Regions from separate parts of the Synechococcus sp. RC10B2 genome, predicted to be linked through region 4. Evidence: riboswitches for the same ligand, from Rfam matches in the RefSeq annotation. Region 4 holds a riboswitch; each other region holds the start of a gene.
What was found. Region 4 has a riboswitch for cobalamin ahead of metE (5-methyltetrahydropteroyltriglutamate--homocysteine S-methyltransferase). Riboswitches for the same ligand answer to the same signal wherever they lie in the genome.
Positions count from the first base shown of each region.

Region 1 (3,202 bases), on a different contig from region 4:
AAGGCGCGTCGGCGCAGCCGCGAGTGTCGCTGAACCGAGCCTATCCCCGAACCGCCCACACGACGCGCATCGCGCCTGTGTAGTCGCGCTCAATGCGGGGCTGGGCGAAGCCCCACACAGGCAGCTGCTCGGCTAATAGCGGCGCAAGGCGCGGGCTGGTCTCAAACGCGAGCAAGCCGCCTGAACGCAACGCCCAACGCGCGCCCTGTGCAATCCGACGATACGGGCGCATCGGGTCGTCCGCAGGAACCAGCAGCGCGCCTTTTGGCTCGTAGCGCGTGATTTCGGGCTGAAGCGCGTCCCACTCGTCGGGCAGCACATACGGCGGGTTGCTGAGCACCGCGTCCACCGCGCCTGTGCGTAGCCCGCGCAGCCAGTCGCCTTGCACCAACATCAGGCGCGACTGTAGCCCCAGCGCGCGGCGGTTCGCCTGCGCCAAGCGCAGCGCACGCCGACTGCGGTCAGTCCCAAGCCCACGCCAGTGCGGGGCGTGCGTCAGGCACGCCAGCGCAACGGCGCCCGTGCCTGTGCCTGCATCTACGAGGATTGGTGAGCAAGAGACCCCCCCCTTCAGGTTCCCCCTGCGGGCAGGGGGAACCGAGTCGGGTCGGTTCCCCTCGCGAAGCGGGGGGAACCTTACGGAGGGGGGTAGGCTACCTGCCCACCCCAGAAACACCTCCACCAGCAGTTCCGTTTCGGGTCGGGGGATGAGCGCGCCGCGCCCGACGATAAGCTCCAGCCCGTAGAACCACGCGCGGCGCGTGAGGTACGCCAGCGGCTCGCGCGCGGCGCGACGGCGCGCCCAACACTCCAGTCGCTGCACCTGCCGCGCCGACAAACGCGCGTCGGGGTGGGCGATTAGCCGCGCACGCTCCCAGCCCAAGCACGCTGCAATCAACGCCTGCGCCTCCCGAAGCGGCTCGGATAGCCCCGCCGCCTGCAACCGCGCCCCTACCCGTGCAATCGCCTCGCGAACGGTCATCGGCGCGGTATAATACCTCCGCTTCGGCAAACGAGTTCGCGGCGGCTGAATGTACGGGAAGTCGGTGCAAATCCGACGCTGACGCGCAGCGGTGACTGGGGACGAACGCGACGATATGCCACTGGCTTCGGCTGGGAAGGCGTCGCCAGTAGAACGATCCAGAAGCCCGAAGACCGGTTCAGCCGTGTCTCGCTCGTTTCGCCTCGCGGGTTGGGCGAAAGAGCGCGCGTAAGCACTCGCCTGCGGCTGGACGCCTCCAGCGGCGGGCGCTGCTACGCAAGCCTTCGTCCCGACCACAGAGCGCAACGCCTATGTGGAGGGATGAACCGATGCGATACACACACCAAACGCGCCGCAACAGCGGCTTCACGCTGATTGAACTGCTGGTCGTGATTGCGATCATCGCCATTCTGGCGGCGATCTTGTTCCCCGTGTTTGCTCAGGCGCGCGAAAAAGCGCGTCAGACCTCGTGTTTGAGCAACCTGCGCCAAATCGGAACCGCAGGCTTGATGTACGCCCAAGACTACGACGAGCGGCTGTTCCCCATCGCCTACGACGACTGGTCGCACTACTGGTGGGGCTATGTGGATCGCCAGAACCAGCGACTGGACACGCAGCGCAGTTTCCTGTATCCGTACATGCGCAACGCGGAGATTCAGGCGTGTCCCTCGTTCCGCGAGAGTCGCGCCTACCAGTACGGGTTGCTGGGCTATGGCTACAACTATGTGTACCTCAGCCCGATGCAGCCGCCGACCTACACGCCGATAGCGGTCGCGCTGGCGCAAATCAATAGCCCTGCCGAGACCGCATGGCTGGCAGATTCGGCGCAGTGGCGCACTTGGGGCGCAGGCGCGCCCGCCTTCGAGGGCACAGGCTTCCTCGAACCGCCCTCCTACAACAATCCGACCTTCCACGGGCGGCACAACAGCATGGGGAATGTGCTGTGGTGCGATGGACACGCGAAGGCGTTCAAGCCCGTCCTGCGCACGGAGGCGACCTACGAACCGCACCGTCGCTATAATCTGGGCAACATCGATCGCGACGGCAACCCCCAGACCGACGAGCTGATGGACTTGGAGTAGGGCAGCGTCTACTTGTGGAGTGCGGACGCCAGCGCAATCGCCTGCTCGATGGGGCTCAGCATGACCTGTCCCTTGTCGGGCAGGCGATTGGCTTCACTCAGCACGACGACCCCTGCGCGTCGAGCGTGCGCTTCGGGCAGCAGCGTCTGCAGCCGTTCCGCCTCGTCGGGCAGCAGGGCGACCTCGAAGGCGTCGCGGGTGCGCCAGAGCGCGAGAATCGCCAACGGCGCGCCATACGCCGCCAGCCCGATTGCGCCGATTTGCCCCTCCTGACGCGCCAGTTCCAACGCCTCCAGCGCACCGCTCAGTTGCATTTCGTTTGGCGTCTCGTGCAGGCTTAGGAAGTAGTAGTCGATGTGCGTGCGTCCGACGGCGCAGAGCGTCTCGATGATGTGCGACTGCAGGAGGTTCGCCGCGATGCGGGCGTCGGGGGCGTGCAGCAGCAGGTTCGTCGGCGTCGCGACAGCGATTTGGAGCCGATTCGCCCGCTCGCGCAGGAACCGCCCCCATAGGGCGGGCGCAGGCGAGATGTCGAGCGTCTCAATCGGCGAGGCGAGCAGCGCGTCCATCAAGCGTTCGGCGCGCGCCTCCGCCGAGCCGTCGCCCGTGAGATGCCCCCGCGCCCACACGGGGAACACATACCGATTCGTGCGTCCCAACAACACTTGGCTCATGGTTGGATTCGCGCCAGTGCCTGAGTGTACCCTGCGTAGGCGAGCGGTTGTGCAGGGTCGTAGTCGCCGCCGAGCGTCTGCAGCAGTTGCAGGGCGCGTTCCCGCCAGCGCGTATCGCCAGAGGCTTCGGCGTACTCGTACATCGCCAGCGCGAGCAGCGCGTTGTCGGCGGGCAGGTCAGCGTCGTCGCTGCCGACGCGCACAGGCACGACCTTGAAGTTGCCCCACTGCTTGCTCTGCGAGGCGTCGTAGAAGCCGCCTGTCGGGTCGGCGTAGTCGCGCCAGACGCGCTGCAGCAGTTGCTCGGCGAGTTGCAACGCGCGCGGGTTGGGTTGCAGGCGATGCACGCGGACGGCGGCGCGGGCGACCAGCGCGAGGTCAGGCATCCAGTCGCTGTTTGTGCGCGTCGCGCTGCGGTACAGGTCGCCGCGCAGGGTGCGCATCGCGCGCAGCGTCTCCAGCAC
Region 1 is NZ_JANSHO010000053.1:29,363-32,564, reverse strand. Features, by position in the region: gene NW855_RS06580 (sigma-70 family RNA polymerase sigma factor) at 1-33, shown strand, start outside; gene prmC (peptide chain release factor N(5)-glutamine methyltransferase) at 41-982, opposite strand; cobalamin riboswitch at 998-1,179, shown strand; gene NW855_RS06570 (prepilin-type N-terminal cleavage/methylation domain-containing protein) at 1,312-2,064, shown strand; gene NW855_RS06565 (hypothetical protein) at 2,073-2,738, opposite strand; gene NW855_RS06560 (DUF255 domain-containing protein) at 2,735-3,202, opposite strand, start outside.
Region 1: another riboswitch for cobalamin. It lies ahead of NW855_RS06570 (prepilin-type N-terminal cleavage/methylation domain-containing protein); the one in region 4 lies ahead of metE (5-methyltetrahydropteroyltriglutamate--homocysteine S-methyltransferase).

Region 2 (3,202 bases), on a different contig from region 4:
GGGGTGCGAAAGCTGCCGGCGTAGCTGGCCCTCAAGGTAGTTCCCTCGGCAACTGCCCACCGGATCCCCACAGCCGGCGAGGTGGCCGAGCCGTTGGCCAAACTGCTGAAGTCCTGACGGATGCCCAGGTCGAGGTGGAACTGGGGATCCGGGCTGTAGTCCAGGCGGGCAAACAGGGCCCCCTGGTTAACCGTATCGTCGTAGTTGATATTGGCAGAACCCCTGGCAAAAGAAAAAGTCGTATTGCGGGCTGAGATAGAGCGATAATCTGCCCCCAAAACTCCCTCTAGGTTTTCGCCGGCCTGCCAAGCATATTGAAGCTGGGATCCCCAGCCATTGCGCAAGATGACGTCGCGGGATCCCTGGCTTTGCGGAGCGCTGAAGCGGTAGTTGAGATCGTCCAAAAAGACTCTTGCCTGCAGGGATCCTGTTTCCTGAGTCCACAGCCAACTGAGATCCAGCAGCAGATCGTTGGTGTTTTGCTCTGCGTCGGGAGAGGGAAACTCTACACTGCCGGGCACGCGAAAGGCTTTGTTGAGGTAGAGGGCGTTGGCTGTTAGGACTTGATCTTCGGCCAGTTGCCAGGTGAGCTTGGCCTGCAAGTTGTGGTACTCCACCGCCGAGTTTTCCCGCCTGCCTGACTTGCCCAGCCGCTCAATGGCAAAGGGAAAGTCGTTGTTACTTTGCAGACGGCGATAGCTGAGCACCCAGCCCAGATCCTGGGCTTGGCCGCGACTTTGGATCCCTTGCTCATTGAGACCGTAGCTGCCGACCGCCGCTTCCAGCACCGTCTCCGTTTCTGGCTGCGGCTCCACCGTGACGATGTTGATCACGCCGCCAACGGCGTCTGAGCCGTACAGGGTAGAGCCGCCGCCGGGGGAGACTTCAATTCGCTCGACGACATCGGTGGTGATTTGCGAGAGGTCAAACCCCCCGAAAAAACCCAGATCGTTGAGAGGGCGGCCATCCAAGAGCACCAATACCTGCGCCGTTCGCGCCCCTCGCATGAATTGAGAGCTAAGAGCTCCCAACTGAGTTCCCGCTGTGCCATCGCTGAGGATCCCGGGCAAGTAGCGCAGGGCTTCCTGCACCGTCCTTGCCCCTTGCTGGCGCATCTGCTGGCGGGTGATGACATAGACTGGGCGGGAAGACTCTCGCAGCAGGCCGGGACGGCGAAACGGGGTGGTGACGGGTTGATTCAAAATCTCGGCGCTGAGGCCGGTATCCAAGATTGCCTGCCCCCAGGCCGGGATCCCCAAACTCAAGATCCCCAGCCCAAGGCTGAGACATACAGTTACTTTCATCCGGTTGCTCCTGCTTCCGTGCGACGCGGAAGGGCTAAGCTTTGAGCCAAAGCCGCAGGCGGGCATCCTGACTGAGGGCCTCAGCCCATCACAGTTGCGGCACAGCGCCGGATTTGCACCGGACTTTCCCCATTGCTTGCCCTGGCTGATCCCCAGGACAACCTGACGGCACGGCTTTCCTCCCCATTGCTCTGGAAAAAGCCGTGCTAGGCATCATACATTCCCTGCTGGGGAGTTCCTATCCTGCCGGGGGGGATCCCTGGGCAGTGAGGTCAACGGAAGATCATCTCCGCCACCGCGTCAAAGCCGGCGTCCAACAGCCGATCCAAGACTGACTGGGCCTGGCTGCGGCTGTCGTAGAGGCCGGCCTGCAGCACCCTCCTGCCGTTGAACACGGTCTCCACCGCTTCGGGGACGAGCTGCCGCAGCCGCTGCAAATCGTCGCTGCCCTTGGGGGTCACCAGCACACGAAAGCGGGTGGCCGACTCTGCTGGGGCTACCGCCGGTTCTGGAGCCGCGGCAACGGGAACAGGGGGGGTTGTTGGGCTGCTGCCCGCTTGTCGGCGAGCCGGGGGTGGCAGGAGGGTAGTAATATCCGTGAGAGGAGCCACAGATTGCTGGCGGACGGGAGTGGCAGGAGCAGGCTCAACCGGTTGGGCAGGCGTGGTGGAGCCATCGGGGGTGAAGGGGACGGCAACAAACTCCTGGGGTTGAGCGCCTGCCGGCTGAGGGGGGGCACTGGGCAAAATGCGCCCTCCCGATCCCGCTGCAGGAGGGGGAACGGGGGCAGTCGATTGGGGCACCGTCACCACCGGCAAGGTGGGAGAGGCCGCCGCCGGCTGGGGATCCCTGCTGGGAGCCGGAGGCTCGGCCTGCGGAGTTGTGGGCAGCGTCAAGCCGCCTGCCGCAATGGGTGGCGGGGCGTTGCTGGGCAGCGCAGCCACCGTGGTCTGGCCGGCCAGATCCAGTTCCCCTTTGGTTTTGCCTGCCAGTTGGTTGCCGTTGGCGTTGAGGCGCAGACTGCGGGTGGCGTTGAGGATGTCGTACTGGCCGTTGCCCTCAAAAATGTTGTTGCCCGGATCCGAAGCCGTGCCCAAATCTGGCTGGGCGGTGGTGATAGCTGTCAGGCCAGTCTCCAGGTTGCGGGCAATGAGATTGTTGCGCAGGATGGGACGGGCGCTGCCGCCGACCACAATGCCGGTGCGGTTTTGCAGGATGCGGTTGTTGCGCACAATCGGCGCCGAGCGCTGGTCGATGGTGAGGCCAAAGCCGGTCTCTTGGAAGAGGTTGTTGACAATGGTGGGCTGGGAGGTGCCCAAGACGGAGATGCCGTTGGCCCCGTTTTTGTAGAAGCGGTTGCCTTCTATCCAGGGGTTGGAGGCGCCGGCGATGAAAATGCCGTCGTGGATGCTGCCCACAAAGCTGTTGTTGAGAATGCGTGGGGAAGCCGATTCTACCCAGAGGGCGTAGCCGCGCCGACCCTGGTTGCGCAGGGTAACCCCCCGCACCTCTGAGCCGGTCTCTGCCAGCAGGGCAACGTTTTGCCGGGCCAAGGTCGGGCTCATGTAGGTGCCGCCGCCATCGATCAGGTAGCCCTCTCCCAAGGTGGACTCGTCCCCGCGCAAGATAAGGCCGGCCTTGAGGCGGATGGGGAAGACTTCGCCGCTTTCTGCGCTGTACACCCCCGGCAGAAGCTGGATGATGCTGCCGGCTGGCGCCCGGCTGATGGCATGGGTGATGGTCTTGAAGGGGTTGTTGCGGGATCCATCCCCTTGGGTATCGCTGCCATTGGCGGCATCCACAAAAATGGCGGGGCGGTCGTCCGGCAGCGGCGGCGCTTGGGGCAGGGCCTGCTTCTCCAAAAGGCCGGTGTCCAGGGAAGTTTGCGCCCAACTGGG
Region 2 is NZ_JANSHO010000005.1:15,696-18,897, reverse strand. Features, by position in the region: gene NW855_RS00450 (TonB-dependent receptor) at 1-1,304, opposite strand, end outside; cobalamin riboswitch at 1,344-1,485, opposite strand; gene NW855_RS00445 (DUF1565 domain-containing protein) at 1,577-3,202, opposite strand, start outside.
Region 2: another riboswitch for cobalamin. It lies ahead of NW855_RS00450 (TonB-dependent receptor); the one in region 4 lies ahead of metE (5-methyltetrahydropteroyltriglutamate--homocysteine S-methyltransferase).

Region 3 (3,202 bases), on a different contig from region 4:
GAGTCGATGGTGACCGGCGAGAGCCTGCCTGTTGTCAAATCGGCGGGGGATGAGGTGATTGGGGCAACGCTGAATCAGACGGGCAGCTTTGTGATGGAAGCGCGGCGGGTGGGCAAAGACACAGTTCTGGCCCAGATCGTGCGCTTGGTGCAGGAAGCTCAGGGATCCAAAGCTCCGATTCAACAGTTGGCGGATCGGGTCACCTCCTGGTTTGTGCCGGCGGTGATTGGGGTGGCAGTTCTAACTTTTGTGCTCTGGTGGGTGCTGGCCGATAACCCGACACTGGCCTTGGTGAACACAATTGGGGTGCTGATCATCGCCTGCCCTTGCGCGCTGGGGTTGGCGACCCCCACCTCGATCCTGGTGGCCGTGGGACGAGGGGCGGAATTGGGGATCCTGGTGAAAAGTGCCGACAGCCTGGAATTGGCCCACGACTTGCGCACGGTGGTCTTGGACAAAACCGGCACCCTGACCGAAGGTCGTCCCACTGTCACCGATATTTGGGCTAATGGCTCCTCTCCCCTGACGGTGTTGCGCCTGGCAGCGGCAGTGGAGCGGCACTCGGAACATCCTTTGGCCCAGGCGGTGGTGCAGAAAGCCGAAGCCGAAAAAATTGTGATCCCTCCTGCCTGGCACTTTCAGGCAAGGGTAGGCAGTGGGGCAGAAGCTTGGGTGGAAGATCAGTGGATTCGCATCGGTCGGCTGAGCTGGCTACAGGAGATGGGGATCCCCTGGGATCCCTCTTGGTCAGAGCGGGTTCAGAATTGGGAAAGCCAGGGCAAAACGGTGATCGGCGTAGCGCAATCCCAGAGTCTGGTGGGGCTGTTGGCCATTGCCGATCCGCTCAAACCCACCTCTCCTGAGGCAGTGCAACAGCTGCAACAGATGGGTCTAGAGGTGATCCTGCTAACCGGGGATAACCCCACTACGGCCCAAGCGGTTGCTCGGCAAGCAGGCATTCAGCGGGTAATTGCCCAAGTCCGTCCGGATCAGAAGGCAGCTTACATACGCAGCCTAAGACAACCGCGACGGCGGGTGGCGATGGTGGGAGATGGCATTAACGATGCTCCGGCTCTGGCAGAAGCTGATGTGGGGATCGCCATTGGTACAGGTACGGATGTGGCGATGGCCGCCAGCGATATTACCCTCATGTCGGGGGATCTGCGGGGAGTCGCCACAGCCATTCAACTCAGCCGGGCCACCCTCAACAACATCCGCCAGAACCTCTTCTTCGCCTTTATCTACAACACGCTCGGGATCCCGATTGCCGCCGGGGCGCTCTACCCCTTCACCGGTTGGCTGCTCAACCCCATGCTGGCGGGGGCAGCCATGGCCCTGAGTTCCGTTTCGGTGGTCGCCAATGCCCTGCGCCTGCGACACTTTCGAGCCCACAGACCGGCAGGCCGGCGTTAGGCCCTCTCCCAGGGGCAAGGGGGATTAGCGCGGCAACAGTTTTGCTGCCCTTTGAGCATGAGTCTGCCGTACCGCTCATGCCTCAGGGCTATCTTCTGGCAGACAAGGACATCCCCCCCAGGGGGCTTGGTGAACGACAAGCGGCAAGCTAACCTAAAAGGCTCAGGCAGACTGGGGAAAGTGCGGTGCAAGTCCGCCACTGTGACGCAACTGTGATGGGATCCCTCCCTCAGCCAGAACACCCACCTGCCGTTGTCCTGTACCCCTTGCGATTCACAAGGAACGGAGTTTTTTGTGTTGGATGTCCTCAGTTTTTCCCCTCCCCGTGCGGTTGGGCAGTTTTCTTCTCCTGCCTTGCCCCTGTTGCTCATCGGCCATGGATCCCGTGACCCTGAAGGGCAGCAAGCCTTTCTGGAGCTGGCCCAAGTTTATCAATCCCTCACCCCCCATCGGCCGGTGATCTCCTGCTTTTTGGAGCTAGCCCAGCCCAGTATTGCCCAGGGGGTGGAACAATGCTTGGCCCAAGGGTGGCAGGAGATCGTGGCCCTGCCGCTGCTGCTTTTTGGGGCGCGCCACAACAAGTTCGATGTGACGATGGAACTGGATCGCCTGCAGGCCCTCTATCCCCAGTTGCGCATTCATTACGGTGGGCCGTTGGGGATCCGCATCGAGATCCTGCAACTGCTGCGAGACCGATTGGCCGCTTTGATGGCCGCCCAACCGCAGCGGATCCCAGAAGCAGAAACCGTGCTCCTGTTTGTGGGTCGCGGCTCCAGCGATCCCGAGGCCAATGCCGAAGCCTGTAAACTGGCTCGGCTGCTTTGGGAAGGATCTGGGTTTGCCGCTGTGGAAACTTGCTTTATCGGCATTACCCATCCCCGCCTGCCCGTGGGATTGGAGCGGGCCCTCTCTTGGCAGCCGCGCCGGGTGGTTGTGCTGCCCTATTTTCTCTTTACAGGGGTGCTGGTGAAAAAAATCGAGGCGGCGGTGCAAGAACGGCGACGCCAATACCCCGAGATCGACTGGCTGATGCTGCCGGAATTGGGCCTTGTGGACGCGGTGCTGCACAGCCTGCAGCAACTGGAGCAGGAAGCTCTCCAGGGCCAAACCCTGATGAACTGCCACCTCTGCAAGTTTCGCCTGGCGGTGAGCGCAGAGCTGGGAGCGGGGCATACTCATCACCATGACCATGACTCCCATGGGCACGGATCCCATCACCATCACTCTCACCATCACCACAACCACGGCCATACCCCCGCAGCAGCAGCGGATCCCTGGGCCGAATTGCAGAGCTACCACCAGCGGGCTTGGCAAGTGCCCTAAGCGAGAAACAGAGGCTGCCGGCGGGATAAACTGAGATGCAGGCAGGCGATCTGTGAACCTGACCTCTGGTTCTCCTGCTCCGGTGGTTCTGCTAGCGAAAAAACAGAAACGATGATGTTCTCCCGCTCCTCTTGGGTCTCAGGTGCCGCTGCCGCGGGGAGCGGGATCTTTGTCTTCGCGTTGGTGGTGGGCCTGCTGGATCAGATCCTGCCGACCCTGCCCAAGGTTTCCCTGTCCTTGGCCGGGATCCCTGGGCTCCTGGCTGCAATTGGGGCCTCCTATGGGGCCTGGCGGGTGGTTCAGATGGGTCTGCAGTCGGGCTCCTGGACTGATTTTCGGGCCTCGCTGGTAGCGGCTCTGTCTCCCTTTGATCCCGCCGATTATGGCGGCAACCCTCGGCAACCCGAGGAGGATTCTCTCCCTTTGCAGTCGGTTGACGAGGATCCTCGAACCCAGATCCGCGATC
Region 3 is NZ_JANSHO010000070.1:16,105-19,306, forward strand. Features, by position in the region: gene NW855_RS10350 (heavy metal translocating P-type ATPase) at 1-1,413, shown strand, start outside; cobalamin riboswitch at 1,542-1,678, shown strand; gene NW855_RS10355 (sirohydrochlorin chelatase) at 1,708-2,736, shown strand; gene NW855_RS10360 (hypothetical protein) at 2,848-3,202, shown strand, end outside.
Region 3: another riboswitch for cobalamin. It lies ahead of NW855_RS10355 (sirohydrochlorin chelatase); the one in region 4 lies ahead of metE (5-methyltetrahydropteroyltriglutamate--homocysteine S-methyltransferase).

Region 4 (3,202 bases):
CCGCACCGTCATGGGGCGAGGGCGAGACACGTCGCCGTAGAGAATGGGGGGACGCACGCAGCGGCTGCCATAGCTCTGCACCCAGCCGTGCTCGGTAAAGGCAAAGCCCTGCAGTTGTTGGGCGAAGTATTCCACCATGTCGGTGCGCTCGAACTCACCATGCACCAGCACATCCAGGCCAATTTCTTCTTGGATGCGGATGCACTTGGCAATTTCGGCGTCGATGGCAGCTTCGTATTCGGCCTGGGAGATCTCGCCCTTTTTGTACTTGACCCGCCACTGCCGGACTTCGGGGGTTTGGGGAAAAGAGCCGATGGTGGTGGTCGGCAGCGGTGGCAGCTTGACCTGCCGGCCTATACGCTGCTCGTAGGGAAGGGAGCGCTGGAAGTCCTGCGCCGTCAGGTTGGCCAAGGCCTGGCGCACTGTAGAGTTGGGGGGATTGAAGTCCTGGAAGGCCTGCCACTGCTGCTCCAGCTCCTGCTGCTGGGCGGCGGTGTCTTCGCCGTTGAGGGTGCGGGCCAGCAGAACCACCTCGGCCAGCTTCTGCTCGGCAAAGCTGAGAACATTGCGCAAAGGCTCTGGCAGGTGGGTTTCCAGAGCAGCGTCGTGGGGCACAAATTGGAGCGAGCAAGAAGGCTGCACCCGCAGGTTGGGGGCTAGGGCTTGCAGCTCTTGCAGAGTGGCCAGAACGGCTTTGGGCTGGATCTGCCAGACGTTGCGCCCGTCCACTACCCCCGCCCCCAGGATCTTGTCGGCGGGGAAGCCGTGGGCTCTGACCAGTTCCAGGTTGTGGCCGCGGGTGAAGTCGAGGCTGAGGCCAGCTACCGGAAGCTCCACCGCCCAGGGGTAAGTCTCCCCCAAGTCGTCAAAGTAGGTAACCAGGTGGAGAGGGATCCCCACGCTTGCAAGCCAGCGGTAGGTCTGCTCCACCGCTTCCTGAAGACTTTTGCCTTCGCTGGTCACCAAGATGGGCTCATGGACTTGCACTTCCCGGATCCCCAGGCGCTGCAGCTCCTGCAAGAGTTCTCTGTAGAGAGGAAGCAGCTTCTCCAGATCCCCCCGCAACTCGCCAGAGCGCTGGCTTAGAGCAAGAAGGGTAACCGGACTGAGGAGGACGGGGCTGGTGCGGTTTCCTAGGATCCCTTGCGCCCGTCGCACCGTGGCCAGGAAGTCGTCGAAATGGGCCTGAGGGATCGCGTCGGCCTCAATTTCCGGCACCAAGTAGTGGTAGTTGGTGTCAAACCACTTGGTCATTTCCAAGGCCGGCAGCCCCTCCTGCCCCCGCGCCATGGCAAAGTAGCGCTCCAGGCCTGATAAGCTCTGAAACCGGGAGGGAATCAGCCCCAGCCAGGTGGCCCAGTCCAAAACGTGGTCGTAGAGGGTTTGATCTCCTACGGCAATGTGGTCGAGGTTGGCCTGTCGCTGGGTTCGCCAGGCCTGACTCTCCAGATCCTGCAGCGTCGCCAACAAGGCTTCCGCCTCCAGGGTGCCGCCCCAAAAGGCCTCCAGGGCTTTCTTCAGCTCGCGGCGCTTGCCCATGCGGGCATAGCCTAGGGTTTGAGTTTCAATGGCCATAAGGTACCTTGTCCTGAATCGAATTCGGTAATTGAGGTTGCCGCCAGTTGTCATCCAACCTAGGCAGCAAGAGATGGCCGCCGACATGCCTATCGGTGGCATCCCGGCAGAAGGTTTTCCCTAGGCCAGGAAACCTGCCGGAGCTGTCAAGGCGTTCCTTCACCCTGGCGGCTTGCCCACTCTGCACAGGGGGATGCCCAGAGGACTCTTTTGTGCAACCAAAGCGAGCAACCGTCCTCCTAGCTGCCCCTGAGCTAACTGCTCAGCTCTCTTGTCCGCGCTTTTGACTGAGTGCCTACGATCCGAGAGCGTCGAAAATCCGTAAGCAGGCCGATGAAAAAACTTCGAGACGGGAACGGGCTAACGTCAAAATGGGGAGCATATCTGTACCTCGCAGATATGGTGAACTGTGGAAAAACCGCCGGCGGGCATTCTGACTTGCTCAGTTTTGGAGGGGCTGGCTTGCGTCTCAAGGCCTCTTGCAACAACGAACTAGGGATCCCAAGTCCAAAACCGGCTCACAGCTGCGGGACAGCGGCAGATTCTCACTGCACTTTCCCCGTTGCCTCTGACGGCTGATCCCCGTCAGAACCGACAGTAGACTTTATCCTATCACTGGTTTTAGCGGGACTGGGCGGATTTGAACCGCCGACCTAGCGCTTAGGAGGCGCTTGCTCTATCCAGGCTGAGCTACAGCCCCAGGTCAGGTACCTCACTGATACTAGCAGAGAGGCTAGGGGGTATCGCCGCAAGGCTGCCGAGCAATAGCGTTCTTATGGAATTGCTGGAACAAAGGCTTTGCTTTCTGACACAAAACCCAACGCGGCGGCTCACCCCAGTAGTACTCTTTTTTCCAAATGGGCAAGCGCTCCTTGATTGCATCAATGATGTAACGTGCTCCAGCAAAAGCGGCGCCGCGATGTTCAGCTGTAGCACCAACCCAAACCGCAATATCACCAATTGCAAGATGACCCTGGCGGTGACAGGCAACAGCACCGCAGAGGCCAAACTTGGCGTGGGCTTCTCGGAGGATCTTCTCGCCCTCCTTCTGGGCAAGGATCTCGTAGACTTCGTACTCCAAGCTGAGAACAGGTTTGCCCTGGCTGTGGTTGCGTACCCAGCCCTCGAAGGTTACTAAGGCACCCGCTGTGTTATTGACGAGCAAACGACTGAGTTCAGCTGGCTGGATGGTGCTATCCACAATTAGAAAACGCAGCATTTAGCCCCCACAAACTGGTGGAATGAAAACTGCCAAGGCACCTTCATCTATCGGCCTAGTCAAGTCACAGAACTCATGATTGACAGCAACCTTAACGTCCTCCGCTGCTAGCGAAAATCCATACTTTGCTTGCAGCTGCTGATAGAGCTCTAGGTAGTTTGCTGCACTGGTTTGCAGCACTTCGCTGCTCCGCTGAGCCTGTTCCCGCAGCACTGCTACATATTGAATTGTTACGGTCTTACTTAGGACAGATTGAGTTACCATGGCTGCAACTACCCCAAACTGATTGGAAAGTGGCATACTCCTCGGCGGTATTGACGTTCATGAGCTCGACCTCATGGTTGGGGGTAACTAGGGTGCAGGGCTGCCTGCTGAGGATTTCCACAGGGCAGTACACCCCTTCCGCGT
Region 4 is NZ_JANSHO010000079.1:17,469-20,670, forward strand. Features, by position in the region: gene metE (5-methyltetrahydropteroyltriglutamate--homocysteine S-methyltransferase) at 1-1,575, opposite strand, end outside; cobalamin riboswitch at 1,981-2,186, opposite strand; tRNA gene NW855_RS12590 (tRNA-Arg) at 2,201-2,275, opposite strand; gene NW855_RS12595 (molybdopterin synthase catalytic subunit) at 2,309-2,794, opposite strand; gene NW855_RS12600 (MoaD/ThiS family protein) at 2,795-3,094, opposite strand; gene moaC (cyclic pyranopterin monophosphate synthase MoaC) at 3,033-3,202, opposite strand, start outside.